Regions from separate parts of the Xanthobacter luteus genome, predicted to be linked through region 2. Evidence: riboswitches for the same ligand, from Rfam matches in the RefSeq annotation. Region 2 holds a riboswitch; the other holds the start of a gene.
What was found. A riboswitch is a leader RNA that binds a small molecule or an ion and turns the genes downstream of it on or off. The one in region 2 is predicted to bind thiamine pyrophosphate.
Positions count from the first base shown of each region.

Region 1 (4,098 bases), on a different contig from region 2:
GCCGGCCGCGGCCCGATGACGAGGCGTCCGGCGCTGAACAGCACCACATGGTCGCGCCCGCCGACGCGGGGATTGAAGAACACCCCCGCCATGGCGAGCGGCGCCTCGGTGTCGACGTTGGCCTCCTCCTTCAGTTCGCGGCGCGCGGCCTCGGCGGCGGTCTCGCCGAAATCGACGCCGCCGCCGGGAAAATGCCAGCCGGGCAGATACGAGTGCCGCACCAGGAGCAGGCGCCCGGCGTCGTCCTCGGCCATGACGCGCACGCCAAGGGTCATGCCGTGGCGCACGCGGCGGATCAGGGGAATGAGCCCGAGCATGCCGCCACCATAGACCATCCGGCGCGCCGGCGCCTCAGCCTGCCGCCGCCAGCGCCGCCGCCTCGATCTGCTTGGCGCGCTGGAAAGCGGGGCGCGCGGTGAGGCGCTCCACATAGGCGGTCATGGCGGGGGTCGGCGTGATCACCTTGAGCAGGCCGATGCCGTACCACACGTCCGAGCCCAGCATCACGTCGGCGGCGGAAAACGCCTCGCCCAAGAGATAGGGGCCCGGCTTCAGCGCCGCGTCCACCACCTCCATCACGAGGTCGAAGCTGCCCCAGCCGGCACTCGACTTGGGCAGCGACATGCCCATCATCTTCTGCACGAAGGCGGGCTCCATGCAGCCGGACGAGAAGAACAGATACTGCAGATAGCGCCCGCGCGCGGGATCGCCCAGCGGCGGGGCGAGGCCCGCCTCGGGCGCCCGCTCGGCCACATAGGCGCAGATCGCCGCGCTCTCGGCGAGGCGGGCCGCCCCGTCGGTCAGCGCGGGAACCTTGCCCATGGGATTGATGGCGCGGAATTCCGGCCTGTCCTGCCCGCCGTTGCGCAGGTCCACCAGTTCGCGCTCATAGGCGATGCCGGCTTCCTCCAGCATCCACAGCGCGCGGAAAGCCCGGGTATGGGGCGCCCAATAAAGCTTCATCGGCGGTCCTCCTGATCGGCATGCGATGCGGAACATAATGGGAACACAAAGGGGTGTCCAGGCGCCATGGCCGGCCGGCTACGGCTGCAATTGCCGGCTCAGGGCCTTGCGATCCGGGCCGAGGCATGGATAATACGCGGACGGCCTGGGGTGCCGTGCATCTTGCGCGGCTGAGATCATACCCATCGAACCTGTCTGGATCATGCCAGCGTAGGGAGATGCCGATGAGCGCGAGCTTGTCGACCTTTGATTCGTCTTCTGTTGCTTCCGAGTCCCGTGACGCCGCGGGTCGCGGCGGGTCGCGCCCGCGGGTCGCCGTCGTCGGCGGCGGGGTGATCGGCCTTGCCATCGCCTGGCGGCTCGCCGCCGCCGGCTGCCCGGTGGATCTGTTCGACGCCGGCGAGACCGGCCAGGGCGCGAGCCATGCCGCCGCCGGCATGCTTGCCGCCTGCGCCGAGGCCGAGCCGGGCGAGGATGTGCTGCTGCAGCTCAACCGCGCGAGCCAGGCGCTGTGGCCGCGCTTCGCCGCGGACCTGGAGCAGGCGGCCGGCACCGGCGTCGACCTGCGCACCGAGGGCACGCTCACCGTCGCGCTGACCGCGGACGACCTGTCGCGGCTGCGGCATCTGCACGCGCTCCAGACCGCGCTCGGCCTGCCGGTGGAATGGCTCGGCGGAGCCGAGGCGCGCCGGCGCGAGCCCTATCTCGCCGCCAAGGTGGCGGGCGCCATCCTCACCCCCGAGGACCACCAGGTGGACAACCGCAAGGTCGCGGCGGCGCTGAGGATTGCGGCGCTCGGCGCCGGCGCGCGGATCCATGAGGGCACCCCGATCTCCCGCGTCGAGACCCAGGCCGGGCGCGTCACCGGCGTCGTCGCCGCCGGCACGCGCCATGCGGCGGACGTGACGGTGCTCGCGGCGGGCGCCTGGAGCCGCGGCGTCGACATCGCCCCCGCGGCGCCGCTGCCGGTGCGCCCCATCAAGGGGCAGATGATGGCGCTGCAGATGGACCCCGCCGCGCCGCTTCTGTCCCACGTGCTGTGGGCGCCGGGCGCCTATCTGGTGCCGCGGCGCGACGGGCGCCTCATCATCGGCGCCACCACCGAGGAGAAGGGCTTCGACACGGCGCTGACCGCCGGCGGCCTGCTGGCGCTGCTCACCAATGCCTGGCGCGCGCTGCCGGGCCTGGAGGAGCTCGCCGTGATCGAGCAATGGGTCGGCTTCCGCCCCGGCAGCCGCGACGACGCGCCCATCCTCGGGCCGAGCGAAGTGGAGGGCCTGGTCTACGCCACCGGCCACCACCGCAACGGCATCCTGCTGCTGCCGGTGACCACGGACGTGATCGTCTCCCAGATCCTCGAAGGCCGCATGGACCCGGTGGCGGCGCCGTTCGCGGCGTCGCGCTTTGCGCCCCGCGCGGCGGCGGAGTGACGGCGATGGCACGCGCCTTGACGGTGAACGGCACGCCGGAAGAGCACCCGGCGGCCACGGTGGCGGAGCTGCTGCGCGCCAAAGGGGTGGAGGACGGCCGCAAGGGCATCGCCGTGGCGCTCAACGGCGCCGTGGTGCCGCGCCGCGCCTGGGGCGAGACCCCGCTCGCGGCGGGCGACCAGGTGGAGATCATCGAGGCGAAGCAGGGGGGCTGATCCCCGCGCCCCTTAAGAGGGGGCGCTTCGCCGGCAGAACGAACGAGAACGGCCATGTCCGATATCAACGATCCCCGCGTCAACGACCCCCTCGTCATCGCCGGGCGCAGCTTCGGCTCGCGCCTGTTCCTCGGCACGGCGGGCTATCCCAACCAGAAGGTGTTCCTGGACGCGCTGGCGGCCTCGGGCGCGCAGATGGCGACCGCCTCCATCCGCCGCATCAGCCTCGCCGGCTACGAGGAGAGCCTGACCGACCTCTTGTCCGGCCGGGTGCACATCTTGCCCAACACCGCCGGCTGCCAGACCGCGAAGGACGCCGTGCTCACCGCCGAGCTGGCGCGCGAGGCGCTGGAGACCGATTGGGTGAAGCTCGAGGTGATCGGCGACCGCGAGCTGCTCTATCCCAATGTGGAGGAGCTGCTGAAGGCCACGGAGGAGCTGGTCAATCGCGGCTTCGTGGTGCTGCCCTACTGCAACGACGATCCCGTCACCTGCCAGAAGCTCGCCGACCTCGGCGCCGCCACCGTGATGCCGCTCGGCTCCATGATCGGCACCGGGCTCGGCATCGCCAATCCGCACATGATCGAACTGATCTGCGCCCGCTCGCCGGTGCCGGTGGTGCTGGACGCCGGCATCGGCACGGCATCGGACGCCGCGCTCGCCATGGAGCTCGGCTGCGCGGCGGTGCTGCTCAACACGGCGGTGTCCAAGGCCCACGATCCGGTGCGCATGGCGGCCGCCTTCCGCCACGCGGTCGAAGGCGGGCGCCTCGCCCGGCTGTCGGGCCGCATCCCGCGGAAGCTGCACGCGGAAGCCTCCAGCCCCGAATTCGGCCTCGTCGGCAGCTGAGGATGCTGCCCGCGCCGCCGGTGCTGCTCATCACCGACCGGTCGCAGGCGAAGAGCGACCTTCCGGACGTGGTCGCCGCCGCCTGCGCCGGCGGCTGCCGCTGGCTCAGCCTGCGGGAGAAGGACCTAGCGGCGGCGGCGCAGATCGCCCTCTTCGCCCGCATGGCCGCCATCGCGCGGCCCTGCGGCGCGCGCGTCACGCTCCACGGCGCGGCGCAGCTCGCCCGCGCGGCCGGGGCGGACGGGGTGCACCTTCCCGGCGGATCGGACCCGGCCGAAGCCCGCGCGCTGCTGGGGCCGCACGCGCTGGTGGGCCTCTCCCTCCACACGCTGGAGGAGGCGGCGCGGGCCGATCCGGCGGCGCTCGACTACGTCACCGCGAGCCCGGTGTTCCTTACCGCCTCCAAGCCCGGCCACGGGCCGGCGCTGGGGCTCGACGGCCTCGCCGCCTTCGCGCGCGCCTGCCGCGTGCCGGTGATCGCGCTCGGCGGCGTCGATGCGGCCAATGCCGGCGCCTGCCGGGCGGCGGGCGCGGCGGGGCTCGCCATCATGGGCGGCGTGATGCGGGCGCACGATCCCGCCGCCGCCTTCCGCGCGGCGGCGGCAGCGTTCGGCGCGGCTATTTCTTGAGATAAGGCGCCA
Region 1 is NZ_JBDZDO010000009.1:40,439-44,536, forward strand. It holds gene ABLE88_RS22325 (NUDIX domain-containing protein) at 1-335, opposite strand, end outside; gene ABLE88_RS22330 (glutathione S-transferase family protein) at 352-963, opposite strand; TPP riboswitch at 1,100-1,199, shown strand; gene thiO (glycine oxidase ThiO) at 1,188-2,393, shown strand; gene thiS (sulfur carrier protein ThiS) at 2,399-2,608, shown strand; gene ABLE88_RS22345 (thiazole synthase) at 2,663-3,457, shown strand; gene ABLE88_RS22350 (thiamine phosphate synthase) at 3,460-4,086, shown strand; gene ABLE88_RS22355 (GDSL-type esterase/lipase family protein) at 4,076-4,098, opposite strand, start outside.
Region 1: it holds a riboswitch for thiamine pyrophosphate, as region 2 does, so the genes downstream of both, thiO (glycine oxidase ThiO) here and thiC (phosphomethylpyrimidine synthase ThiC) in region 2, are expected to answer to the same signal.

Region 2 (4,098 bases):
CAGCTTGTTCCAGGCGAAGGTGCGGCGCAGCGGCGTCACCGCGAGGCTCGCGATGAGGAAGCGCAGGGTCCACAGGCCGGTGAAGTGGATCGCCGCCGACACCGGCCGCGCGCCGAGGCCGTCCGACGCGGCGATAAAGCCCAGATAGAGCAGGGGAGCGAAGGCGAGCGCCAGCGCGAGCGACTTCTCGGCGCTCACGACGCCGGAGCGTTCGAGAACCAGCGGGCGCAGCGGGCGCGGGAGCGGGGAGAGGGGTGCGGCAGGCATCGCGCCTTCTACGTCGCGCGCCGGGGCAGGGTTACGGCGCGCTTACGCACGATGGCGTGAGCGCGCCGCAAGGTGCGGGTCAGACCGTCAAGTCGCGGTCCATCTGGGCCTTGAGCGCGGGGTCGATGGCGAGCGCCTCGGCGAGGTTCGCCAGATAACGCTGCTCGGCGGCGCTGTCGGGCCGGATCGCCATCACGGAGGCGGCATAGATCTGCATCGCCGCCTCGGGGGAGGAGGCGGCATTGACGAGATCCTGGGGATTGACGGGCGTCGAGAGGATCTCCACCAGCACCGCCTTGTCCGGCGCCTGGCCGCCCATGCGGGTGACGCCCTGCGCGATGCGGTTGAGTTCGTCCGGGTCCAGCGAACCGTCCGCCTGGGCGGCGGCGGCCATGGCGGCCACCAGCACCTGGGAGAACGCCTCCGGCCCGCCGGGCGCCTGCGCCGGGCTGAAGCCCTGGGCGTCGTCGGCCATCAGCCGCGCGCCGCCGGCGGACTGCGCCTGCCATTTGCGGAAGGCGTTGAAGGCCAGCATGCCGATGACGGCGAGGCCGCCATACTTTACGAGGTCGGCGCCGCCGCTCGCCTGGGTGCCGCCGGCGGACGGCGCGCCGGTGGGCGCAGGCGCAGGCGTCGGCACCTGCATCGGCGCGGGCGCCGGAGAGGTGGACGGGCCGCCGAGGGCGTCCTGCGCGAGGTCGCCCAGGCTGCCGCCGGCACGGCCGGTCGCGCCGCCCGCGGCTGCGCCGCCGAGCATCTGGCCGAGAATGTCGTTGAGGCTGCCGGCGCCGCCCTTGGCGCCGCCGGCACCGCCCTGGGCGCCACCGCCGAGCACCTGGCCGAGGATGTCGCCGAGCCCGCCGGGCAGGCCGCCGGCCTGTCCGGCCCGGCCCTGGCCACCGGCCGCGCCGCCGAGCACCTGGCCGAGAATGTCGCCGAGCCCGCCCGGCAGGCCGCCGGCCCCGCCGGCTTGCCCGCCTTGCTGGCCCCCGCCGGCGAGCACGCTCTGGAGGATCTGTTCAAGCGGGCTGCCGCCCGCGCCGGCCGCCGGACCCGCCCCCGCCCCGCGCACGCTGCCGCCGCCGAGCGCGGCGCCCAAGAGCTGCCCCAACAGGCTTCCCGCATCCGTTGCCATGCCACCCTCCCTTGATATGTCCAGCGAAAACCCTCGCAAGCTTGCACGGCGCGATGACAGCCATGCGGCGGCACCCGGGCGGCAAGTCCCGGCTCACATAGCACGTTCCGCGCGTGCGCCGAATGTCCACCGCCCCGCGGCGCTACACCGCCACCGCGGCCTTGATGTGGGGATGGGGGTCGTAGCCTTCGAACGCGATGTCGGCGAAGCGGAAGGCGAAGATGTCGTTCACCTGCGGGTTCAGCTGCAGCCGGGGCAGCGCGCGCGGCGCCCGCGCGAGCTGCTCGCGCGCCTGGTCGAGATGGTTGAGGTAGAGGTGCGCGTCGCCCAGCGTGTGGATGAAGTCGCCCGGCTTCAGCCCGGTGACCTGCGCCACCATGTGGGTCAGCAGCGCATAGGAGGCGATGTTGAACGGCACCCCCAGGAACACGTCCGCCGAGCGCTGGTAGAGCTGGCACGAGAGCTTGCCGTCCAGGACCGCGAATTGGAACAGGCAGTGGCAGGGCGGCAGCGCCATTTTCGGCACGTCCGCCGGGTTCCAGGCGGTGACCACCAGGCGGCGGGAATCGGGGTTGCGGCGGATGTCGGCGACCACCTGCGCGATCTGGTCGATCACCCCGCCGGCGCCGTCCGGCCAGGAGCGCCATTGGTGCCCGTAGACCGGACCGAGCGCGCCGGACGCGTCCGCCCACTCGTCCCAGATGGAGACGCCGTTCTCCTTCAGGTAGCGGACATTGGTGTCGCCGGCGAGGAACCACAGCAGTTCGTGGACGATGGATTTCAGGTGCAGCTTCTTGGTGGTCACGAGGGGGAAGCCCTCGGACAGGTCGAAGCGCGACTGGTGGCCGAACACCGAGAGCGTGCCGGTTCCGGTGCGGTCGTCCTTGCGCACGCCCTCATCGAGGATGTGCCGGAGAAGCTGATGGTATTGGCGCACGCGTCTGGCCCGGGAATCGCTGTCGGGGAGATAAGTCTAGGCGCCGGCGGCGCAAGGGGCCATCCGTGCCGGCTCGCCGGCGCGCGATATTCCCGCGATTTCATCCGGCGCTCCCCGAGCCGTGAGCCGGCTTTGTGCGCCGCAGCGTTGACATTGGCCTTTGGTATACCTCACACTCGATCCGTTCCAAGGGGGGCCCCGGAAGGGGCTGAGATTTCGCAACGTCCGACGGCCGTCATGGCCGGGGGACACCGCGCTGACCCTTCGAACCTGATCCGGGTCATACCGGCGAAGGGATCGGAACCCCGTGGCTGCGGACGTCTCGTTCCGCCGCGCGCCGTCTCCTGAAGCTCGAATCCCGGATCTCGCTGGAAGCGCAAGCTTGAAGGAGATCCGCATGCTCGACGAAAGCTCGACCTCGTCCCTGAAGGTCACCACCGGCCCGCTCGCGGCCTCCCGCAAGGTCTTCGTCGGCGCGGCCCGCCCGGACGTGCGGGTGGCGATGCGCGAGATCGCGCTCTCGGACCCGAGCGAGAGGCCGCTGAAGGTCTACGACACCTCCGGCCCCTATACCGACCCCAGTGCGGTGATCGACCTTACCCGCGGCCTGCCCCAATTGCGCGCGGCCTGGATCCGCGAGCGCGGCGACGTGGAAGAGGTGGCCGGCCGGCAGGTGAAGCCCGAGGACAATGGCCTCAAGGACGGCCAGTCCTCGTCCCTGCCGCAGTTCGACCTCACCGGCCGCAGGCCCTTGCGCGCCAAGCCGGGCAAGCGCCCCACCCAGATGGCCTATGCGCGCGCCGGCATCATCACCGCCGAGATGGAATATGTGGCGGCGCGCGAGAACCTCGCCCGCGCCAATGGCGGCGCCCATCCCAACCACCGGGCCATGGGCCTCGGGGCGGCGATCCCCGAGGACATCACCCCCGAATTCGTGCGCCAGGAAGTGGCGCGGGGGCGGGCCATCATCCCCGCCAACATCAACCATCCCGAGACCGAGCCGATGGCGATCGGCCGGAACTTCCTGGTCAAGATCAACGCCAATATCGGCAATTCCGCAGTCACGTCCGGCGTCGCCGAAGAAGTGGACAAGCTGGTCTGGGCGATCCGCTGGGGCGCCGACACGGTGATGGACCTCTCCACCGGCAAGAACATCCACACCATCCGCGAATGGATCATGCGCAATTCGCCCGTCCCCATCGGCACGGTGCCGATCTACCAGGCGCTGGAGAAGGTGGGCGGCGTCGCCGAGGAACTCACCTGGGAGATCTTCCGCGACACCGTGATCGAGCAGTGCGAGCAGGGCGTGGACTATGTGACGGTCCATGCCGGCGTGCGGCTGCCTTATGTTCCCCTCACCGCGAACCGGGTGACGGGCATCGTCTCGCGCGGCGGGTCGATCATGGCCAAATGGTGCCTCGCGCACCACAAGGAGAGCTTCCTCTACGAGAATTTCGAGGAGCTTTGCGCCATTCTCGCCCAGTATGACGTCTCCTTCTCGCTCGGCGACGGTCTTCGTCCCGGCTCCATCGCGGACGCCAACGACGCCGCCCAGTTCGCCGAGCTGGAGACTTTGGGCGAGCTCACCGAGATCGCCTGGAAGCATGATTGCCAGGTGATGATCGAGGGCCCCGGCCACGTGCCGCTGCACCTCATCCGCGAGAACGTGGAAAAGCAGCTCAAGGTCTGCCACGAGGCGCCGTTCTACACCCTCGGCCCGCTGGTGACCGACATCTCCCCCGGCTACGACCACATCTCC
Region 2 is NZ_JBDZDO010000001.1:570,524-574,621, reverse strand. It holds gene msrQ (protein-methionine-sulfoxide reductase heme-binding subunit MsrQ) at 1-267, opposite strand, end outside; gene ABLE88_RS02830 (tellurite resistance TerB family protein) at 347-1,402, opposite strand; gene ABLE88_RS02825 (thymidylate synthase) at 1,545-2,339, opposite strand; TPP riboswitch at 2,519-2,653, shown strand; gene thiC (phosphomethylpyrimidine synthase ThiC) at 2,737-4,098, shown strand, end outside.